One region of the Planococcus sp. APC 3900 genome, then DNA from elsewhere that is predicted to be linked to it. Evidence: a T-box and tRNA genes for the amino acid it is inferred to sense, from the RefSeq annotation. Region 1 holds a T-box; the other regions hold tRNA genes.
The links. A T-box is a leader RNA that pairs with one kind of tRNA and senses whether it is charged. The one in region 1 lies ahead of argS (arginine--tRNA ligase), so its partner is inferred to be a tRNA-Arg.

Region 1 (7,363 bases):
TTTAAACAAATAAACAGAGCCTGTTACTGCTAAAAGTAAAAGGAGCGGTGCAAAAAGAACACCTGCATACAAATGCCATCTCCATATTGTTTTATATGTATTTCTGCCTAGCGTCTTTTTGGGGATTTTATCGGAATCCCCTTTCTCTCTATTGTCTTTCAATTGAACTTCCTCTTTTCTTTTGCATGCAGCTGCTTTATTGAATTAACGTTTAAAGTGCCAATTTAGATCTGTTGAACTGCATAAAAGCTTATAAATACCTTGCCGGATATGTCCGTAATCATTAGAAGCCAGAATAGGTTTGAAAAAGGTAATCTGCCTTCTCTGCAGTAATAACGAACGCAATTATTAATTCTCCTAACTTTAGTTAAATTACGCAAGCTTATCTCGTTAATTCTTTACAAAAAAAATACATGTTTTCACCTTTTTATATATATGCATAACAGAGAACTGAAAAAAGTCCAAAAGTATTTGTTGAAATCGCACTAAAATAACCAATAATTTTACTAAGTGATGATGATCAGTCTGATCATTTGAGTTTATTGATTTTAATCGTTTTATTCGAACTGAAAGACCGCCATTCGAGGTGACAACAGTCCATCGGCCAAAGCCATTTTGACCTTGACTGCGTCGTAATCAAAGATCTCGTTTCCGGATCTCCTTTTGCAGTGCCAAAAGGGTGGTATCATACAAATCCTGAAGTTGCACAGAATCCATTCACACAAATACCCCCGCATAAGACAAGACATGATGTCTCGTGCGAGGGTGTTTCTGCGTTAAATTAATCATGTATGTTGAACCTGCCCATCAAGACCGTATTATAATAATCCCCATCCGAAAGAAGTTTGTCTTTCCTTAATATGCCTTCTACTTCAAAATCAAATTTCTTATACAAAGCAATGGCCTTGCTATTGGTTTCCAACACTTTTAAGGTTAGTTTTTGGATGCCATTCGCGTCTGCCCATTGGATTGATTCATTCAGCATGTTTTTCCCAATGCCATATCCCCAATACTCACGCAAGACGCCGATACCAAATTCTGTCTGGTGATAAGTTCTTTTCAGTCCATTCCCTGCACACCTTGAAAATGCTACAAGTTTTCCATTTGTTTCGGCTACTAGAAACAAGCTATTTCCACTAAGTTTATCTTCTTCAATTATTTTTCTGAACCCGGCTTCATCTATGTAGGCTTCTCCTTTTTCCCTGTCTAAGTTTTCGGTTTCGCCATCTATTTTCAGCCTTAGTTCAGATAAATGACTGGCATCTTCTTCAGATGCCGTCCGTATGCTAAAAATTACATTACTTGAAGAAAAGTTTTTCTGGTCGATCAACATCTATATTTACTCCCGTCTGTCTGGCATTTATATTTTTTAAGCCAGCTCTTCTTCCAGTTCTTCTTCCGCTTCCTCATACCAGCCGGAATACTTCGGATTCAGCACCGCTATTGCATACAAGAAAGCGGCCACTAACATAATCACTGCAAGAGCCCCAATCGTCAGCTTTAGTGAAACTAGATCGGCCAGTAAACCAATACCTAAAATGAAAAAGATTTGAAATACACTTTGGATCAATTGGAAGATGCTTGTCACTCTCCCCATGACAGACACCGGTACATTGTTTTGATAAAAAGTCGCAATTCCCGCATTCAAAAAGACATTAAAGAATCCAAGTATGATAAAGCCGACAGTAACCGATGCAAAAGACCAGGAAAATGCGTATATGACATAGCCGAAAGTCATCATCAGCAAACCGATGACAATCATATAACGGATAGATACTTTATTCGAAAAGATGGACAGCAACATCGCCCCGCTCACTGAACCGATGCCCGTGATGCTGATCAGGAGGCTGTACTCCACTTCCGTCAGACCAATCACCTGCTGGGTAAAGACCACTTCCTGGGCATCCATGGCAAAAGAAAACAACATCACCGCAAGAAAACCCAGGTAAATCGCAGATACATATTTTCTTTCAGTCATAAAAGCATAGACGACTGTAAAATCTCTTGCGACTTGAGCAAACGTCAGAGCAGGAATTTCTGTTGGTTCGATTTTTTCGGTTTCAGTCAACAGAGCCAGCAACAACGAGGCCAGCAGATAGAACACAGCCGTCAGCCACAAAGTGACCGAAATATTGGTTGTGAGGATAAGCGTTCCACCAATAGCTGGACCAATGATGAATGCACTCGATGAGCTGAATGACCGAAGCGAGTTAAATCGCTTTCTCTTATGCGGAGATACCAGCATGGTGATATAAGTCATTGAAGCGGGACCGAAAAAGGACTTGGCAATGCTGAGAACAACGAGAATCGCGTACACCGCCAGAAGATTCGGCGCCAAAGGGATGAAAGCGATAAACAATGCCCGTGCGACCAAAGTCACCATCACGATGTTCTTCTTGCTTCGGTAATCAATAAAGCTGCCTGTCCAGAATTTCGTCACGATATTGGTCAACGGACCGATCACCCAAAGCCCTGCCACAGCAGCTGCCGAACCGGTCATTTGGTATACGATGATGTTGATCGCCACCAGGTAGATGAAATCTCCCAGACTGGCGATGCCCAAAGAACCAAGCAGGATGGAAGGCGTTTTCCATTCGTTCAAATGCTGTTTCACCACAAATCCTCCTTAACTTAGAACCATCCATACTAACTGACAGATTATTATATCTTCTCCGATATATTTAAAGTATAGCATTATAATATTCCATAATAAGTAATAATTAGTCGAAAATTTCAGTTTGAATATGTTAAAGATCTGTGAATCTGGCTATTTTCTATCCTGGTTTAGGCTTGCATGGTATCCAAAATTTCTTTACATTCTTTCAGGCGCTTTGATTCCAAGTAACCTTAATCCTTCCTTTAATACGATCGACACGGACTGAACCAGGGCTAGTCTTCATTCCAGTTCGATATCTTCGCTCAATATTTTCACGTGCGCATAATAGGTATTGAATTCCTGAGCCAACGAAATCAGGTATTTGGCAATTTGAGACGGCTCTGCATAATCAAAACTTTTGGAAATCACTTCTGGGAACGCCAGCAATCTTTTTATAATCGGCCAACTGTAAGGATCATTCAGTCCTGCCGGATTGAGCAGTGTAAGATCGATTGCAGACTTCGATAAAATGGAACGGGCTCTCGCATGGGTATACTGGACGTAAGGACCTGTAGCGCCTTCAAACTTCAGCATGTCCGAAAGGGAGAATTCTATATTGCTTTGGCGGTCATTTTTTAAATCATGGAAAATGATCGCCCCTACGCCCACCATTTTGGCTACTTCTTCTTTATCCGGCAACGCTGGATTTTTTTCTGCAATGTTATTTTCCGCAAGAGCGATCGCTTCTTTGATGACTTGTTCCAGCAAAATCACGCCGCCTTTACGAGTCGACATCTTTTTGCCGTCTTTCAAGATAAAGCCGAACGGCACATGGACCATATCTTTTGGCCATTCATATCCCATCTTTTCCAACACCAAAAACAATTGCTTAAAATGAAGCGTTTGTTCTTGCCCCACGACGTAAAATGATTGATCAAATTGGTAACTTCTTTTTCTGAACAAAGCTGCCGCCAAATCGCGCGTGCCGTATAACGTGGCGCCATCCGATTTTCTGATCAATAGGGGCGGCAGGCTATAATCACTCAAATCAACGACATCCGCCCCTTCCGACTTGATCAGCAAATGTTTTTCTACCAGAAGCTCCACCACTTCATCCATCTTGTCGTTATAAAAAGCTTCTCCGTTATAAGAATCAAATTCCACATCCAATAGTTGATAGATTTTGGCGAACTCCTGGAGCGACTCTTCACGGAACCATTTCCATAAGTGCTGGGCTTCTTCATTTCCATCTTCAAGTTTCTTGAACCACAATCTGGCTTCGTTCGCCAATTCCGCATTCTTTTCAGCTTCATCGTGGAATTTTACATAAAGCTTCAGCAATTCACTGATGGGGGCCTCTTTCACTTGCTGCTCATTCCCCCACAATTTATAAGCGGTGATCAATTTGCCGAATTGTGTTCCCCAGTCGCCAAGATGGTTGATCCGAATGGTTTTATAGCCACATTTCTCAGAGATGTTCGCCAAAGAATTGCCGATAACTGTTGAACGCAGATGTCCCATGGAAAACGGCTTCGCAATGTTTGGAGATGAAAAATCCAGCGTTACCGTTTTGGTTTGCCCAAGCTCTGAAGAGCCGTAATTTTCCTGCTTATGCAAAATTTCTTTCATGACCATTAAGCTGACGTCCAGCTTGTCGTAAAAACAATTCACATAAGGCCCTTCCGCTACCACCTTTTCAAAATACGGGTGGGCAATTGCCTGTGCCAGCTCTTTCGCAATTTCAACAGGTGACTTCTTTAATGCTTTGGCCAATATGAAGCAAGGAAAAGCCAGATCTCCTTGTGTGTCGAATTTCGGCTGTTCAATTAAATTCACGATTTCATCAAGCTCCACAAGCCCATTCAGCTCTAAAGCAATTTCCTCAGCATACGTTTGTTTTAATTCCATTCCATAGTCCTCCTCTTTTAACTAAAAATAAAAAAGCCCGTCTCTGTATGCATTCATACAGAGACGGGCTTTCCCGCGGTACCACTCTCATTGTCCATAATTAAACAGACCAACTTAAACATGATAACGGGTTTCACCGACATGCCCTACTGGAAGGTTCAGGCAGTTTCTCGGAAGTGCGGTTCATTGCAGTAGACATCACTAGGCTTTCACTGTCCCCGGCTCGCTGACGTATCCATATGCAACTACTCTCTTCGTCGCAGAATTTTTGTATAGTTTTGGAATATCATAGCTTACAATGCTTGCAGAGTCAAAAGATTTTGAAAACAAAAGGTTTTTTTGTTCCTGTTGCCAAAAAAAGGTATGATTAAACAAATCTATTGTTTATTAACTTGTCAGAAACGAGGAGATGCCCATGACGAATCGATTCGAATTGAGTTTGAAAAACAAAGAAGTAAGAATGTGGATATATCCCGCTTTAACGGGCAGTAAGACTCCCGCTTTTATAAGCGGGAGATCCACTGACCGTAAAAGTCCGATTGGATCAACTAACAATCAGCGGGGGATGTAGAACCCCCCACTGATTGAAGTTTCTCTTTATATCATGATCCCTACAGCGATTATCGGATTTTCCATTCTGATTTTTGCAGACTATGCTTACCAATATCTTTCCTCATTGGTTCTTTTAAGGGCCTGGATTGTTTATTATGCTTGGCGTTTTCAGTACAGAAAGAAAAAAACAGACTCAACTCACTGAGTCTGTTTTAGAACGGCAGGCTTTGAAAAAGCGACAAAGTGATGACGAATGCTGATGCAGTTCCTGCAGACAGCAAAGTTAACATCTTCGGCCATTGGATCTCTTTCGTCGGTTTTACCGCTTCTTTGGAAACCGCGATCCAGATGATTATGGACAACAAAGCAATGATTCCAAGTACTTCATTGGACATCTATAACACCTCCAGTATTTATTGGTTAAGTTTAACATAGTTGTTAGTCTTTTCAGTTTTTACATCGGCTTTTTTCTAATACTTTTAGGACGACTAAACCTAAAAGTCCGGCTATGGCAATTCCATACATGATCGTTTTATGGGTTTCCCCCCACGTACTCCATGCCGCTAGCAGAATTAAAACCAGCAATACAACGTAATACCCGTAAGTTAACATGCCTTGTATGTCCTTTCTTATGCGAACGGCAATATATATCTTCTCTTTATTTCTCAGGTGCTTGTCTAATTAAACTCCAAACCGATCCTATCAGAAAACACCCCACCACCAGCAGGCCAAAAGTCAGTGGGTTAAAGAAAATATGATTGGAAAAAATAGTGAATAAGGAAAAGTCTTAGGGGTTGTCAAAAGCATCTTTTGTCTCAACGATATAGATCCGAAAGTCTTTTGCTTTTTTCAATGTATAAGCAGAGGATACAGCCACATAAATGAAACTGATTGCAATTCCAGTCCAAATGCCTTTAGGACTGTACCACCTGCTGGTTGCTCTCATCGATAATTCAATCGTTCCATATAAGAAATACAAAATGAACGGCATGAGGAAAAATGGAATAACCAGAGTCGGGTTGCCATTTCCTCCTCCGAAATCATCATTTTTTACCGGTTCACTCAAACTATTCATTCCATAGAAACCAGCAAGCGTAAGGAATGCAGAAAGCCAATACAACAACATAAGCAATTTGTACATATTGTCCCTCCCTCACGAATGCACCATTTCAAGCTAGTTGGTTATATTCTCCATTTCATTGAAAACTCCTTCTTTTCCCTTATGCTTTAGCCATATACGCATAAAAAAAGAAGCCTTTTTAAAGCTCCTTTTCTGCCGATTTACCCAGTGATCAAAATGCGTTCCTGTGGGGTACCGCCGTTAAAGTCCCACCCGACTTCACTAAACTGTTTGCAGCAAAAAACAATAAAACAGGTGGAACTAAAGTGAACAGGGATAATACACCGGCCAGCGCAAGAAAAGCTGACGCAATCGAAGGATGGGTCGCCATCATCAGAAATCCGAACAAGCCTAGGAATACGGCAAAGACCAACATGTAAAAAGGATACATTAGGACGTCTTCTACAAAAATAACCATATTATCCGCAAATTCATCTGCGGAAACCGTGACTTCTCCTCTGCTCATATCCTGTTTTACTTTCGCATCGTTTTGAAACACTTCGATCAAGGTTTCGTGGACCCATTGATTCCTTTCCAATGAATTCAGGAATAATCCAGAGCCGGCCAATAGAGCAACCAATAAAAGAATAGATGATAAAACCAATTTTTGATTCAACTGCATAAAGCACCTCCTGAATTTTGGTAAATCTTTAATAATACCAGCATAACCGGCTTTACCATTTAAACCATCGGGCTCAGGGGTGCTTAAGACTAAGACTTTAGATGTAGAGTCAGACTGGCGCTTCAGCTTATCGAGTTTTGTCTGCTGCTTTACATTGAAAGAAGGAAAAGAAAGAGTAGTGTTGCAGTTCCCCTTCCCCTTCTCCCAATCCTTTTCTACTTTAACCAGCTATCCAGGAATTCGCTTTGATCCCCTTCAAAATACATTTCAAAAAATGCTTTAAACTCTTCGGTGCCGACTTGCTTGAATTGAAATTCTGCGTAATAGGCAGCGAGGAACTCCAGCGCTGTTTCATTTCCATCCAGGCTGTCAACATATTCTTTGAGCAACATTGGAACCTTGCCATAAATGGTTGAGTAATACGATTCATCCACAAATTTATCGAGCGGGATGTTCACATAAGTTTCTGTCGGATAATAATCTTCAGCTGCTGCAGCGCTCCAAAATCCATATTCTTCATCGCCATAGCGTTCGCTGATGAAAATGGAACTCGCGAATTCCGTCA
Region 2 (7,363 bases), on a different contig from region 1:
ACATTTTAAGCAACCCGTTCATGCTGGCATTCTACATCGTCGGTGTCTTGGCTGCAGTCTTCCATTTATCAAACGGACTTTGGTCTTTCCTTGTTACATGGGGAATCACACAATCCGAAGCATCTCAACGAAATGCAACATATTTCACACTTCTAGTATTTATTGTATTATCGATCATTGGTATCAGAGCATTGTTTGCATTCGTTTAAGAATGTTTCAATCATTGGTGAACTAAAAGAGGAGTGAATACTAACATGGCGAAGGGCAAAATTACGATCGTCGGTGGCGGCCTAGCTGGCCTAATGGCAGCAATTAAAGTTGCAGAAGCAGGTTCTTCCGTCGATTTATTTTCAATCGTTCCCGTTAAACGGTCCCACTCAGTATGTGCGCAAGGCGGGATCAACGGAGCGGTTAATACAAAAGGTGAAGGGGATTCCCCGGATATTCACTTTGATGATACTGTATACGGAGGCGACTTCCTTGCGAATCAGCGTCCCGTAAAAGCAATGGCGGATGCAGCACCTGGAATTATCCGGATGTTTGACCGCATGGGCGTTATGTTCAACCGTACGCCGGAAGGCCTTTTGGACTTCCGCCGCTTTGGTGGAACGATGTACCACAGAACAGCATTTGCCGGTGCAACAACTGGCCAGCAATTGCTATACGCATTGGACGAGCAAGTTCGCCGCTACGAAGTGAGCGGACTGATCACGAAATACGAAGGCTGGGAATTCCTGGGTCTTGTTCTTGACGAGCAAGGCGTCGGCAAAGGGATCACAGCTCAAAATATGACGACTATGGAAATCAAATCGTTCCGTGCAGATGCTATCATCATGGCAACTGGCGGACCGGGGATCATTTTCGGGAAATCGACGAACTCTGTCATCAATACAGGTTCAGCGGCTTCTATCGTCTATCAGCAAGGTGCATACTACGCAAACGGCGAATTTATCCAAATTCACCCGACAGCGATTCCAGGAGACGATAAACTGCGCTTAATGTCAGAATCAGCTCGTGGGGAAGGCGGACGTATTTGGACATACAAGGACGGCAAGCCTTGGTATTTCCTTGAAGAAAAATATCCAGCTTACGGAAACCTGGTTCCACGTGATATTGCAACACGTGAAATCTTCGATGTCTGCGTCAACCAAAAACTCGGCATTAATGGCGAGAACATGGTCTACCTGGATCTTTCACACAAAGATCCTAAAGAGCTTGATATCAAACTAGGCGGCATCATTGAGATCTACGAGAAATTCACTGGTGATGACCCTCGCAAAGTACCAATGAAAATCTTCCCGGCTGTCCATTATTCAATGGGTGGATTATGGGTCGATGACCACCAAATGACAAGCATCCCTGGCGTTTTGGCAGCGGGTGAATGTGATTATTCTCAACACGGCGGTAACCGTCTAGGTGCGAACTCATTGCTTTCAGCGATTTACGGCGGTATGGTCGCAGGACCAAACGCTATTGAATATGTAAATGGCCTTGATGTGTTGGCAGAAGATCTTCCTTCGGCTATTTATGAAAAATACGAAGCAGAAGAGCAGCGCAAATGGGAAGAAATCCTTGCATTGAACGGCACAGAAAACGCTTATGTCCTCCACAAAGAGCTTGGCGAATGGATGACGGACAATGTAACAGTAGTACGCTACAATGATCGTTTGCAGAAGACGGATGAAAAACTCCAGGAACTGCTTGAACGTTTCAACCATATCAATATTACTGATACACAGCTTTGGAGCAACCAAGGCGCAATGTTTACACGCCAGTTGCGAAATATGCTACATTTAGCACGAGTGATCACAATCGGAGCGCTTAACCGTAACGAAAGCCGCGGAGCTCACTACAAACCGGAATTCCCGGATCGTAATGACGAAGAATTCCTTAAAACGACTATGGCTAAATTTAATGGCAATGATGCACCTATCTTCCACTATGAAGAAGTCGATACATCGTTGATTCCACCGCGCAAACGTGATTACTCAGCAAAAGCATAATCTAGAAGGGAGCTAATTTACCATGGGTGAAGCAGCAAAGACGGTTATATTTGAAATCGAACGCCGAAACTCTACGGATGAGAATTCGTATTGGGAAAAGTTCGAATTGCCATATAAAGCGAATATGAATGTCATCTCGGCATTGATGGAAATTCGCCGTAACCCTGTCAACATGGAAGGGAAGAAAACCACTCCTGTAAACTGGGACATGAACTGTCTGGAAGAGGTTTGTGGAGCATGTTCGATGGTCATCAATGGCAAAGCGCGTCAATCGTGTACTGCTTTAGTTGACCAATTGGAACAGCCAATCCGCCTTCAGCCGATGAAGACATTCCCTGTTGTCCGTGACCTTGTCATTGACCGCAGCCGGATGTTCGATTCGTTGAAGAAAGTTAAAGCATGGGTGCCGATTGATGGTACGCATGACCTTGGAGACGGACCACGTATGCCTGAGCGCAAGCGCCAATGGGCTTACGAATTGTCTAAATGTATGACTTGCGGCGTATGTCTTGAAGCATGCCCGAACGTCAACGATAAATCTGATTTCATCGGAGCTGCCCCACTTTCACAAGTTCGCTTGATGAACGCGCATCCAACTGGTTCTATGAACCGCGATGCACGTTTGAATGCGATCATGGGTGAAGGCGGACTTGCAAGCTGCGGTAACTCTCAAAACTGTGTGGAGTCTTGTCCAAAAGGAATTCCTTTGACAACTTCAATCGCAGCGTTGAACCGCGACACGACTGTTCAAATGTTCCGGAACTTCTTCGGAAGCGACAGAATGGTTGACTAGTATCCACTAAAACCCCGCTGCGGCGGGGTTTTTATTTTGTCCTGTTTAGAAAATGCCTGCTCTTTTCTCAAGTTTTTGATATACTAGGAAAATGAAGAAGTTGAGCCAGTGGAGGTTTTTTCGATGAAAGCAAATTATATTGAGAATTTCAATGAGTGGAGCCGGGAATTTTCCTTTTCCGCTCCGGTGCAAGTGCGGTTTTCTGAAACCGATATGTTCGGTCATGTGAACAATACGGTACCGATCGCTTATTTTGAATTTGCACGGATTGAATTCATGAAAGAGATGGGTTTGATGCAGCGCTGGTTGGAAGCTGGCAATGAATTATTTCCTGTCGTCGCGGATATGCAAGTGGATTTTGTGCAGCAAGTCTTTTTTGATGAAAAATTGAGTGTCTACGTCAAAATCGCGCGTGTCGGAACTTCTTCGGCAGATGTCCATTATTGGACGGTCAACGAAAAAGAGGAAACATGTTTCACTGGGAGAGGGACGATCGTCCAGATTTCGAAAAAGACTGGAAAAGGCCATCCTTGGTCCGAGCAAGACATCGAATTGCTGCGTGCCGAACAGTTGGCGACCGTTAAAAAATAAGTGAGTTCTTGCTATATCAATAAAAAACCTTCACTATAAGAAGAAGATGGTTTTTCAAGGAGTTGTAATTATTAATGAATGATGACAAGCAAGGCATCAGCCATGATTCAGAACGTATCGCATTCATGGAAAAGGAACTGCGTTACATTTCAGGGATCATTAAGCAAAAAGGCCGGGAGATTCTGAATTCCTATACGATTACACCACCTCAATTCGTTGCATTGCAATGGCTGTTTGAACATGGCGACATGACCATCGGCGATTTGTCGAACAAGATGTATTTAGCGTTCAGCACAACGACGGATCTGGTCGATCGCATGGAAAAGAACGAACTCGTTGTCCGTATCCGTGAAGAACAGGATCGCCGTGTCGTGCGGATCAAATTATTAAAAGAAGGCGAGCGGGTCATTGAAGAAGTGATTCAAAAGCGCCAGGAATATTTGAAAACGGTATTAGCGGATTTCACAGTAGACGAAGCGGAACAATTTGCAGCTTTGCTTGAGAAACTGCATACAAACATGAAATAGGATAGAGGCGATGACGTTGAATGCGCCAATCGGAGTAATTGATTCAGGAGTCGGTGGACTTACCGTCGCAAAGGAAATAATGAAACTATTGCCGAATGAGCAAATTTACTATATCGGTGATAATGCCAGGTGCCCTTATGGCCCGCGTCCGCTTTCGGAAGTACGGACCTATACGTGGCAAATGGCTAATGCATTGATGAAAAAGAATATAAAAATGCTGGTCATCGCTTGCAATACCGCAACAGCAGCAGCGCTGTATTCTCTTCAGAAACACTTGCCGATCCCTGTAATCGGTGTAATCTTTCCTGGAGCCAGAGCTGCAATCAAATCATCAACAACAAAAAACATTGCCGTTTTGGGCACTTTAGGGACAGTGCAAAGCGGAGCCTACGAGAAAGCAATCTTGTCTCTCGTTTCTGCTTCCCACGTCGTGCAGCTGGCATGCCCGCGTTTCGTTCCTTTGGTTGAAAGTGATGAATACGAAGGTGAATTCGCTCACCGCATTGTCCAGGATACGTTAGCGACAATTGCCCATGAAGAATTCGATACCGCCATTTTAGGCTGTACCCATTATCCGTTGCTGCAGGGCTTTATTGAAGAAGTTCTTGGTGATACGGTCCATGTGTTGTCTTCAGCAGAAGAGACAGCAAAGGATGTAGAACGTTACTTGAGCTATAAAGATCAATTCGCAGAATGGAAGCAGCCGCCGGTGCATCGTTTTTATACATCAGGCTCTACACAGATTTTCGGTTCCATCATCCAGAAATGGCTGGGGATTGAGGAACCGCTGATCCATTCGATTCGCTTTCCCAAAACCTGATGGCTTCCGGCTGTCAGGTTTTTGTTGTTGTCAGGGAAATATGGTAAGCTATTTGAGCATATATGAGGAGGATTTTTATGACACGCATAGATAATAGACAAACAAACGAACTGCGTCCCGTATCAGTGGACGTCGACTACTTGATTCATCCGGAAGGTTCGGTTCTGATTACTGTTGGACAGACAAAAGTCATTTGTACAGCGACGATTGAAGATAAAGTACCCGGTTTTTTACGCGGGCAAGGCAAAGGCTGGATTACTGCTGAGTACTCCATGTTGCCGCGCGCTACCAACAGCCGGAACCGCCGCGAAGCTTCAGCCGGCAAAATTGGCGGACGCACAATGGAGATCCAACGCCTAATTGGCCGTGCATTGCGTGCTGTAGTCGACCTGGAGAAGCTGGGTGAGCGTACTTTATGGATTGACTGCGACGTGATCCAGGCAGACGGTGGAACGCGCACAGCATCCATTACAGGCGCTTTTATCGCGATGACAATGGCCATCAGCAAATTAGAATTGCCGGCATTCCCGGTAACGGATTTTCTTGCAGCGACAAGTGTTGGCGTTTCTGCTGAAAATGGGCCGATCCTTGACTTGAATTACGTTGAAGATTCAAGTGCGGAAGTTGATATGAACTTGGTGATGACCGGTGCAGGCCATTTTGTGGAATTGCAGGGAACAGGCGAAGAATCCACTTTCACACGTGCCCAATTGAATGAGTTATTGGATCTTGGAGAAGTGGGAATCAGCCAATTGATTGCCATGCAGCGTGAGGCACTGGGTGAAATCGCTTTGCGTGTTGGTGAAAAGGTGCCGGCAGAACTATGAAAAAAATTGTAATCGCAACTCAAAACAAAGGCAAAGCCAAAGATTTCGAAACCATGCTGTCTCCACTCGGCTATGAAGTGCTGACTTTGCGGGACGTGGCAGAGGATATGGACGTGGAAGAAACAGGCGTGACATTTGAAGAAAATGCTATTTTGAAAGCTGAAGCTGTAGCGGATGCGCTTGGCATCCCGGTTATATCAGATGACAGTGGATTGGAAATTGACGCGTTGAACGGGGAACCGGGGGTCTACTCAGCGCGCTATGCAGGCCTCGCTAAGAGCGATGACGCAAATATCGACAAAGTGCTCGAGAAATTGAGTGGCGTGCCGGACAGCGAGCGTACAGCGCGTTTTCGGTGTGTGTTGGCTGTCGCAGCTCCTGGTCAGAAGACCGAAACCTTTTCGGGGTCATGCGAAGGAATGATCCTTCATGAGCGCCGAGGCAATCATGGTTTTGGCTACGATCCGATTTTCTTCGTGCCTGAACAGGATAAAGCAATGGCTGAACTTGAGCCTCATGAAAAAGCAGCGATCTCTCACAGAGGAAATGCTTTGCGCAAGTTGCAGGAAAGCCTGCCGACATGGATGAATAAACAAGAATAAATGCCTGTAAATTAATTTTAATGTTTTTTTAAAATAGCATTGACTTTTATTCAAATCATTTCTATAATTAAAATTGTCTTTCGTTAGAAAAGCGAAGCCGCCCGCATCAGCAGGCGCCACAGTCTGGACTCTAAGAAAGCTTTGGTCTCAGTAGCTCAGCTGGATAGAGCAACGCCCTTCTAAGGCGTCGGTCGGGGGTTCGAATCCCTCCTGGGACATTATAGGAATGTACATAGTACACGAAAGAAACCTCCTCATCGTTCATGGAACGGCGGGGAGGTTTCTTTGTGCATGCAACAGGTGATTTTTCATCTCTGAACTACCGGCTTCTATATGGCTTTTTATATTCGCTTTTGGCGTGAATTTTAAGGAGAGTGAAACTAAATCCTGCTTAAGACGTAATACTTATAAGGAGGTTTTTTTATGCCAGTATGTGAAAGGTGCGGAACTCAATGGACTTGGAAGCAGTCGATCATGGCCTCCTGGAAAATCCATGGCCCCATGCGCTGTCCGAATTGCAAGGACAGTCAATATGCAACACCAAAATCTCGGCAACGAATGACGCTGATCAATTGGATGATTCTTTTGCCTTTGCCATTTGCAATAATTTTGGATTTACCATTGATTTATACAGTCGGCATGATGATTGTACTGTTTGCGATTGGCCTGTCCCTGATTCCAAAATTTCTGGAACTGACCAGCGAACAGAAAGCTTTGTGGTGATGGGCAATCATTATTCCAACAATAAGGTTTTTATTTTCGCTCTAACGGGAATATGATATGATTATGAGATACAAAAGAGGTGGTAGGATGCGGAAGAAATATCGCGATTTAAAGCGCAAGGGGAATGTCATTGTTTTTCCGACGACCGTAACACGTTTGTTGTCTGAAGGAATGACCTATTTAAAAGAAGAAAAGTACGAAGATGCCCGTGACAGTCTATATCAAGTTTTGTCATATGAACCTGAACACGCAGCAGCCCTCGGCGGTTATGCCTATTGCCTCTATGAGCTTGGGGAATTCCAGGAAGCGCTAGAAGTGTGCCGTGAATTATTGAAGATCGGACCGATTCATTACCTGGAAACGATGGAATTATACATAAGTATTTTGATGCAAGTCCGCGAATTTGAAGAAGCGGAAAAAATGATTGAAGCTCTAATAGAAGAAAAAGTGTTGCCGGAAGAACGGCTGGAACAATTC
Region 3 (7,363 bases), on a different contig from region 1:
CCCCACCACCGATGACAGTGTAGCCTGATGTCTCGGCCATAGCTTGAGCTACAGATTTCGTCCCATTTTCAAATGCCGGCATTTCAAATACCCCCATCGGTCCGTTCCAGATGATCAATTTTGAATTCTTGATAACATCTGCATACAACGCCGCTGTTTCAGGTCCGATATCAAGACCCATCCAATCAGCCGGTATTTCTTCGATTTTCACACTTTTCGTGTCTGCATCTTTGGAAAACTCGCTGGCAACTGTTGCATCCACCGGCAAATAAAACTTGACGCCTTTTTGTTTTGCTTTTTCGATAAAGGATTTTGCCAATTCCAATTTGTCTTCTTCCACTAAGGAGTTCCCAATTTCATATCCTTGAGCTTTGATGAAGGTATAGGAAAGCCCTCCGCCAATCAATAGATTGTCCACTTTATCCAGTAGATGATCGATTACACCAATTTTATCTTTTACTTTTGCGCCACCGATGATGGCTGTAAATGGACGATCCGGTTCGGACAACGCTTTGCCCAAAACTTCAAGCTCTTTTTCCAGCAGCAAGCCCGATACGGACGGCAAATGGCTGGCAATGCCTGCTGTTGAAGCATGTGCGCGGTGCGCTGCACCAAATGCATCATTGACGAAGACGTCTGCCAGTGCAGCAAATGCTTTAGCGAGTCCTTCGTCATTCTTTTCTTCACCCGGATGGAACCGGACATTTTCAAGCAGGACGATATCGCCTTCTTGCATAGCTGAAATCTCCTGTTCAACTTTTTCGCCGATTGATTCGTCCAGGCTTTTTACTTCTTTATGTAACAATTCACTTAACCGGACGCCTGTTGCAGCAAGTCTCATATCTTCATTGACTTCACCTTTAGGACGGCCAAGATGGCTGGCCAAAATCACTTTTGCGCCTTGCTCAATCAAGTATTCGATGGTCGGTACAGCTGCACGGATTCTTGTATCATCCGTCACTTTGCCATCTTCCATCGGCACGTTGAAATCGACACGGCAAAATACACGTTTTCCTTTCAAATCCAAATCTTTCATGGTCATTTTCTGCTGCATGAAAATACCTCCTATTTGTATTCAAAAAAATAAGGGGCGGGGTAAGTCCCCGCCCCTTTTACCCTCTTTTATTATAGAGGTTCATTGGTAATTAAGCTATGATTTTGGGATTACAAGCCCTTTTTGTACATGTGCAATGCAAGGTCGATACAACGTCCTGAGTAGCCGGATTCGTTATCGTACCAAGCAAGGACTTTGACCATGTTATCCCCGATGACCATAGTTGAAAGGCCATCAACAGTAGATGATGCAGTGTTGCCATTGTAGTCTCTAGAAACAAGTGGTAATTCGCTGTATTCCAGGAAACCTTTCAATTCGTTTTCAGATGCTTCTTTCAATGCATTGTTGACCTCTTCAACAGTTACATCTTTTTCAAGATGTGCAACCAAGTCGATCAATGAAACGTTTGGTGTCGGAACGCGGATTGCCATCCCATCAATTTTGCCTTCCAATTCAGGCAATACTTTAGCCACTGCAGTAGCTGCACCAGTAGTTGTTGGAATCATGGATTCAGCTGCTGCACGTGCACGGCGGAAATCTTTGTGCGGAGAATCCAATAGGATCTGGTCATTTGTGTATGAATGGATTGTTGTCATCATTGCATGCTTGATGCCGAAACGATCGTTCAACACTTTTGACATTCCAGCAAGGCCGTTTGTTGTACAAGATGCATTCGATACAACATCATGCTCTTCAGGGTTGTACGTTTCATGGTTAACACCCATAACAAGTGTCTTCATGCCGTTTTTGCCTGGTGCTGAAACAATAACTTTTTTCGCGCCGGCTTCGATGTGTTTTGAAGCAGAAGCTGTATCTGTGAAGAATCCAGTAGATTCAACAACGATATCTACGCCAAGCTCTCCCCATGGAAGGTTTGAAGGATCTTTTTCAGAGAATACGCGGATTGTTTTGCCGTTTACGACAATGTTATCGCCTTCTGCTGAAACTTCAGCATCCAATGTTCCGTGGATTGAATCATATTTTAGAAGGTGAGCCAGCATTTTTGCGTCAGTCAAGTCATTTACTGCGACAACTTCCACTTCTTCGTTTGCCATTGCCCCACGAAATACGATGCGTCCAATACGTCCAAATCCGTTAATTGCTAATTTTAAAGTCATTTACTATTCCTCCAATTTTTTAGTCAATTCAAGTATTTTTCGTGCTGCTCCTTCGTCAGTGATCAACACTGTCGGGGTCGGTGCATTGTTGAAATAAGATAAGATTGCCCTTGCCTTGGAACCTCCACCAGCAACTGCCAAAATTGTTGAAGCTTTTTGTACCTGCTCCAATTGAATCCCCGCTGTGCGGATCCGATAAACAATTTTTCCATCTTTATCGAAATAATAGCCAAAAGCCTCACTGACTGCTCCGCCAGACCGTATCTTTTCTACTTCTTCCAAAGAAGAGTGCCGGCGTACCGCCATCTCTTCCGCATTGCCTATGCCATGGACCACTACATCCGTCTGATCATACAAGTCCATCATTTCCTTGATCACTGGCTCTTTCATCATCATTGCAAATGCTTCAGCGCTTAAGTGATCAGGCAAGTAAAGAGTTTTGAACGAACCGCCTGTTTTTTCCGCAAAAGCGGCGGCAATGGTGTTTGCCTGATGCAGGACATCTTCTCCAAGCCCACCGCGGGCTGCGATAAATTGAAGTGTCCGATCCGGCTTGCCGATGGATAATTCTTTCGAAATGGCTGCCATCGTGCTGCCCCCGGTAACGGCTATTTTCTTACAGCGCCCGAATAATGCTTCCAAAAGCCGGGCGGCTTCTTTGCCGATATGGGATTTTACTGCTGGAATTTCATCACTGTCTTGTGGCAAAATCACCACTTTTGAAATTCCTAATATCGACTGCAGCTGAATTTCCATATCAGTCAGCCCGGACAGTTCACGCACGAAAACTTTCAGCTCTTCCAGTACTTCCAATCCTTGCGAAGTAACCGTCATGCCCGCCGTTTTCATTTCAATCAACTGCTGATTGCGCAGCAGATCGGTTTCTTTCCTAATTTCACGCTCTGTAGCTCCGGCAACTTCACTTAACGTTCGCCTGCCGATCGGTTGTTCCAAATTGATGGTCTGTAAAATCTGGTACCGTTTTTTCAGGAGTTCGGACATTTCTGGCATCAGCTTTTGCTGAGCAGCAGATAAAGCATCCATTTGTTCACTCCATTCCAGTTGGACGTTTTTTGTCCCATTAAATAATTTTGTGTCCCACTAAATTCATTCTACCGAATCTTTCTATCAATTGCAAACAAAAAGAAGCGTTAACTTTCTAACGCTTCCAATAAATCTACATAACCGATATTGCCGTACAGCAAAACCTCATTGTCTTTTTCCAAAACCGGAATCATCAGCATGTATTTTTCATGCAATTCATCATCACTTTCGATATCGATTTCTTTGTACGACAATGGAAAGTCTTCATTTACCAATTGAATCATCAACTTAGCTTCATCACAAAGTGGACAATTGGCGCGCGTATACAGGGTAAACATTGGATTCCTTCTTTCTCTAAAAAGCATTAGCTTATACTTTTAGAAGCCTCGCCCGGCACCGCCGCCTCCAGACATGCCGCCTCCGCCTCCACGGAAACCACCGCCGCCGAAACCGCCGCCAAAGTTTCCTGGACCCATGTAAATTGTTCTGCGGCCCATACGCCTGCCACGGCCGCCGCCTTTGCCTCCGCCTCCTCCGGTAATAAGGATGAGAATAGCAGAAACAATCAGGATGGTCATGAATGGCGGAAGTCCTTCCTGCTGCTGTTGGGTAGCCGCTGCCTGCGGTTCTACAGGTTCACCATTCCATTGATATTCAGCGGCAACTTCCTGATACAGGACTTCATACAAATTGATGACGCCTTCACTGTAATTGCCCTGGCTCAAATAAGGAATAGCGTATTCATCCAAAATCCGGCCGACTTTCCCATCCGGCAATGCGCCTTCCAGACCGTAACCGATTTCCACATAAATTTCCCGGTCATTCGGTTCATCCAGTGACAGAACTACCAGAATTCCGTTGTTTTCTTCTTCCGAACCGACGCCATAATGGCGGAACGCCTGATTGGCGTAACTTTCAATCGGTTCACCTTCAAGCGTGGGAATTACCAGTACCATGATCTGGGCACTAGTCGCATCTTCCAGACCACGACCTAATTGGCGCAGCTCCTCTTTTTGCTGTTCTGACAAAATACCGACTTCATCCTGAACGTAAATATCATTCGTCAATTCCGGAAAGTCAGCTGCAACACCTTGCCCGCTGACCATCAGCAGCAGGAAGCATAGGAGCGCTATTCTGCGTCTCATTGTTCATCCTCATCTGTTCCAAAATCGACTTCAGGTGCTTCGGATGCATCCGGATCTGCTTCGAAGTATTCTTTTTCATCAAATCCGAAAATACCAGCAATCATGTTCCCCGGAAAACTTCTGGCTTTACGGTTAAATTCCGAAACGGTTGCATTATAATCTTGGCGGGCTACCGCGATGCGATTTTCCGTACCGGCCAGTTCATCCGACAGCTGCTGGAAATTTTCGCTGGAGCGGATCTCCGGGTAATTTTCCACTACGACAAGCAAGCGGCTCAACGCCCCGCTCAATTCAGCATCTGCTTCCGCCTGTTCACTGACGCCTTCCGCACCGGCCAAGTTCGAACGGGCTTCCGTTACACTGTCGATGACATCCTGTTCTTGATCAGCGAAGCCTTTCACTGTTTCCACCAGGTTCGGGATCAGATCCAACCTGCGCTGCAGCTGGTTTTCAATCTGGGCATACGACTGGTTGACGTCCTCTTCAAGCTGGACAAAACCATTGTAGCTTGGCACAAGAATGGCTGCCACAATGGCAATTAATGCAATTACAATAATAATAGGAATCAACAATTTCCTCAAATGCTCCACCTCTTTAACTAGTATGTACTAGTAATCATTTCCCTTACCACACGACTTTTTAAACGTTTCTTTTTGGAAAAGGCCTGAAAAGAAGGAGTAGACAGATGCCAGCTGCGCCATTCCTTTAGAAGGCAATTTCTCTAAATTGAAAAATAAGACTCGCCCTCTAATCTATTCAGGCAGAATGAACTGGAAAATCCCTAGCATTTCAAATCATTTCATCTGGCCAACTTTCAATTTATCACATCATCATTAGTTAAAATTTCCGTTTTGCACCGCCGCCCCCACCAGAACCTCCTCCACCTCTGCGGGGTCTGCTGCCTCCAGAGCTTTTTCTGGCACTGCCGCTCCGTGATTGGCCTCTCAACCGGCCACTTCTGGATTTTTTGCCATTGCCTCTTCCTGCACCATCTCCAAATAAGGCCACAACAATCCAAATGCCAATGACGATGGCTATAATGACACGATGAAGCGGCCATTTTTCACGGGGCTCATAAGCAGGAACTTGGGATGCTCCAGTCTGGGTAGCGGCAGCTCCAACATTTTGGCTATATTCTGCTGTCACTTCATGATAAAGCGCTGTATAGGTATTCCTAATGCCTTGGTCGAATTGATCTTTATTCAAATACGGCACGGCGTAATCATCCAATATCCGCCCCACCTTAGCATCCGGCAAAACACCTTCAAGACCGTAGCCCGTAGCGATATAGATTTCACGGTCGCCTGTCGAAACTACCATCAGAACACCGTTATTTTCTTCTTCAGAACCAATTTCGTAATGGCGCAGAGCTTCTAAAGCATAGCTTTCAATAGCCTCTCCTTCCAGCGAAGGAATGGCCATCACAGCAATCTGGGCAGTCGTCGCATCTTCTAAGTTTTTACCTAAAAGGCGCAATTCTTCTTCAGCTTCATCGGATAGAACATCAGAAATATCCTGTACATAAATATCATTGGTTAGTTCCGGGAAATCGATTGCGTTGACAGGAACAGCCACCAGGAAAATCCCTAATGCACTCAGAAAGATAATTTTTTTCTTCATTTTTCATTATCCATTCCGAAATTGATGGCCAACACTTCAGAAGCACCTGGATTTTCTTCAAAATACTTTTCTCTATTCAAATCGAATCCACCTTTAATCCATAAGGTTACACTTAGATTGGAAATCACTAATTTCTTCATCCAGCTTCCCTCTTTTCGATACTACGTAATAATATTTCGTTATAATTATGCATGTAAACTTTTTACATATCTTTCGTAGTATAGCTCATTTAACCTCTTAACAGAAGATTCCATCCATAAGCGATTTTTCGCATCTTTGCATATGGCAACCAAAAAAAAGCCCGCATCGCCGATTAAACGGCAAAACGGACTTTCCTGTTTATTGATGCCCTCGGAGGGAATCGAACCCCCATCTCAAGAACCGGAATCTTACGTGTGATCCATTACACTACGAGGGCGTATTCGCTATTAGCGACTTTTCTATTATACAAAACCATTCTGACTTAATCAAGTCCATTTTTTTAATTCGTTAGATTTGACCTTCATTGACCATCATGTGTATGATAATAGTACAGCTGAGAGAACTTTCAGCATTGTTTGCACACCACTTAATCGAGGAGGAACTATTCTATGAACTTAATTCCTACAGTAATCGAACAAACAAGCCGAGGCGAACGTGCTTATGACATTTATTCACGTTTGTTGAAAGACCGTGTTATTATGCTGGGCAGCGGAATTGATGATAATGTTGCGAATTCAATCGTCGCGCAGCTTCTGTTCCTTGAAGCGGAAGATCCGGACAAAGACATTTCCATTTACATCAACAGCCCAGGCGGCAGCATCACAGCCGGTATGGCGATTTACGATACAATGCAGTTTATCCGTCCAGACGTACAGACAATTTGTATCGGTATGGCAGCTTCAATGGGTGCATTCCTATTGGCAGCTGGCACAAAAGGCAAACGCCTTGCATTGCCGAATGCCGAAGTCATGATTCACCAGCCTCTTGGTGGTGCTCAAGGCCAAGCGACTGAAATTGAAATTGCAGCGAAACGCATTCTTCATCTTCGCGAGAAATTGAACCAGATCTTGTCTGAACGCACAGGACAACCAATCGAAGTCATTTCCAAAGATACGGACCGCGATAACTTCATGACAGCAGAACGCGCGCTTGAATATGGCTTGATCGACCAAGTCATCACACGCAGCAAATTGCCTGAAAACCACAAAAAAGATATCTAAAACAAAAACCTCACAGCCCAATGGCTGTGAGGTTTTTATTTGCTCTAATCAGAGGTGATCAAGCTTCCTGCTCGATAATTCCAGAAAGCGACTGAACCGCTTTTTCCTCGTCCAAGCCGTCTGCTGAAATCGTGATGAGTGTGCCTTTGCTGATGGCTAGGCTCATGATTCCCATGATGC

Region 2: it has a tRNA-Arg gene. The T-box ahead of argS (arginine--tRNA ligase) is inferred to sense a tRNA for this amino acid. The anticodon was not compared.
Region 3: it has a tRNA-Arg gene. The T-box ahead of argS (arginine--tRNA ligase) is inferred to sense a tRNA for this amino acid. The anticodon was not compared.

Annotation. Positions count from the first base shown of each region.
Region 1 is NZ_JASDCT010000005.1:143,095-150,457, forward strand. Features, by position in the region: gene QMA04_RS11930 (PepSY-associated TM helix domain-containing protein) at 1-162, opposite strand, end outside; gene QMA04_RS11935 (GNAT family N-acetyltransferase) at 782-1,333, opposite strand; gene QMA04_RS11940 (MFS transporter) at 1,370-2,614, opposite strand; partial or broken gene argS (arginine--tRNA ligase) at 2,813-4,504, opposite strand; T-box leader at 4,561-4,774, opposite strand; gene QMA04_RS11950 (hypothetical protein) at 5,269-5,451, opposite strand; gene QMA04_RS11955 (hypothetical protein) at 5,844-6,197, opposite strand; gene QMA04_RS11960 (hypothetical protein) at 6,349-6,798, opposite strand; gene QMA04_RS11965 (M1 family metallopeptidase) at 7,014-7,363, opposite strand, start outside.
Region 2 is NZ_JASDCT010000003.1:424,929-432,291, reverse strand. Features, by position in the region: gene QMA04_RS08995 (succinate dehydrogenase cytochrome b558 subunit) at 1-209, shown strand, start outside; gene sdhA (succinate dehydrogenase flavoprotein subunit) at 255-2,003, shown strand; gene sdhB (succinate dehydrogenase iron-sulfur subunit) at 2,026-2,796, shown strand; gene QMA04_RS08980 (acyl-CoA thioesterase) at 2,920-3,387, shown strand; gene QMA04_RS08975 (MarR family winged helix-turn-helix transcriptional regulator) at 3,462-3,914, shown strand; gene racE (glutamate racemase) at 3,931-4,734, shown strand; gene rph (ribonuclease PH) at 4,812-5,561, shown strand; gene QMA04_RS08960 (XTP/dITP diphosphatase) at 5,558-6,163, shown strand; tRNA gene QMA04_RS08955 (tRNA-Arg) at 6,308-6,381, shown strand; gene QMA04_RS08950 (TIGR04104 family putative zinc finger protein) at 6,587-6,886, shown strand; gene QMA04_RS08945 (tetratricopeptide repeat protein) at 6,974-7,363, shown strand, end outside.
Region 3 is NZ_JASDCT010000007.1:104,855-112,217, reverse strand. Features, by position in the region: gene QMA04_RS14510 (phosphoglycerate kinase) at 1-1,054, opposite strand, end outside; gene gap (type I glyceraldehyde-3-phosphate dehydrogenase) at 1,165-2,172, opposite strand; gene QMA04_RS14500 (sugar-binding transcriptional regulator) at 2,176-3,216, opposite strand; gene QMA04_RS14495 (glutaredoxin family protein) at 3,324-3,554, opposite strand; gene QMA04_RS14490 (TPM domain-containing protein) at 3,594-4,361, opposite strand; gene QMA04_RS14485 (LemA family protein) at 4,358-4,942, opposite strand; gene QMA04_RS14480 (TPM domain-containing protein) at 5,199-5,981, opposite strand; gene QMA04_RS14475 (hypothetical protein) at 5,978-6,121, opposite strand; tRNA gene QMA04_RS14470 (tRNA-Arg) at 6,328-6,399, opposite strand; gene clpP (ATP-dependent Clp endopeptidase proteolytic subunit ClpP) at 6,572-7,183, shown strand; gene QMA04_RS14460 (HPr family phosphocarrier protein) at 7,242-7,363, opposite strand, start outside.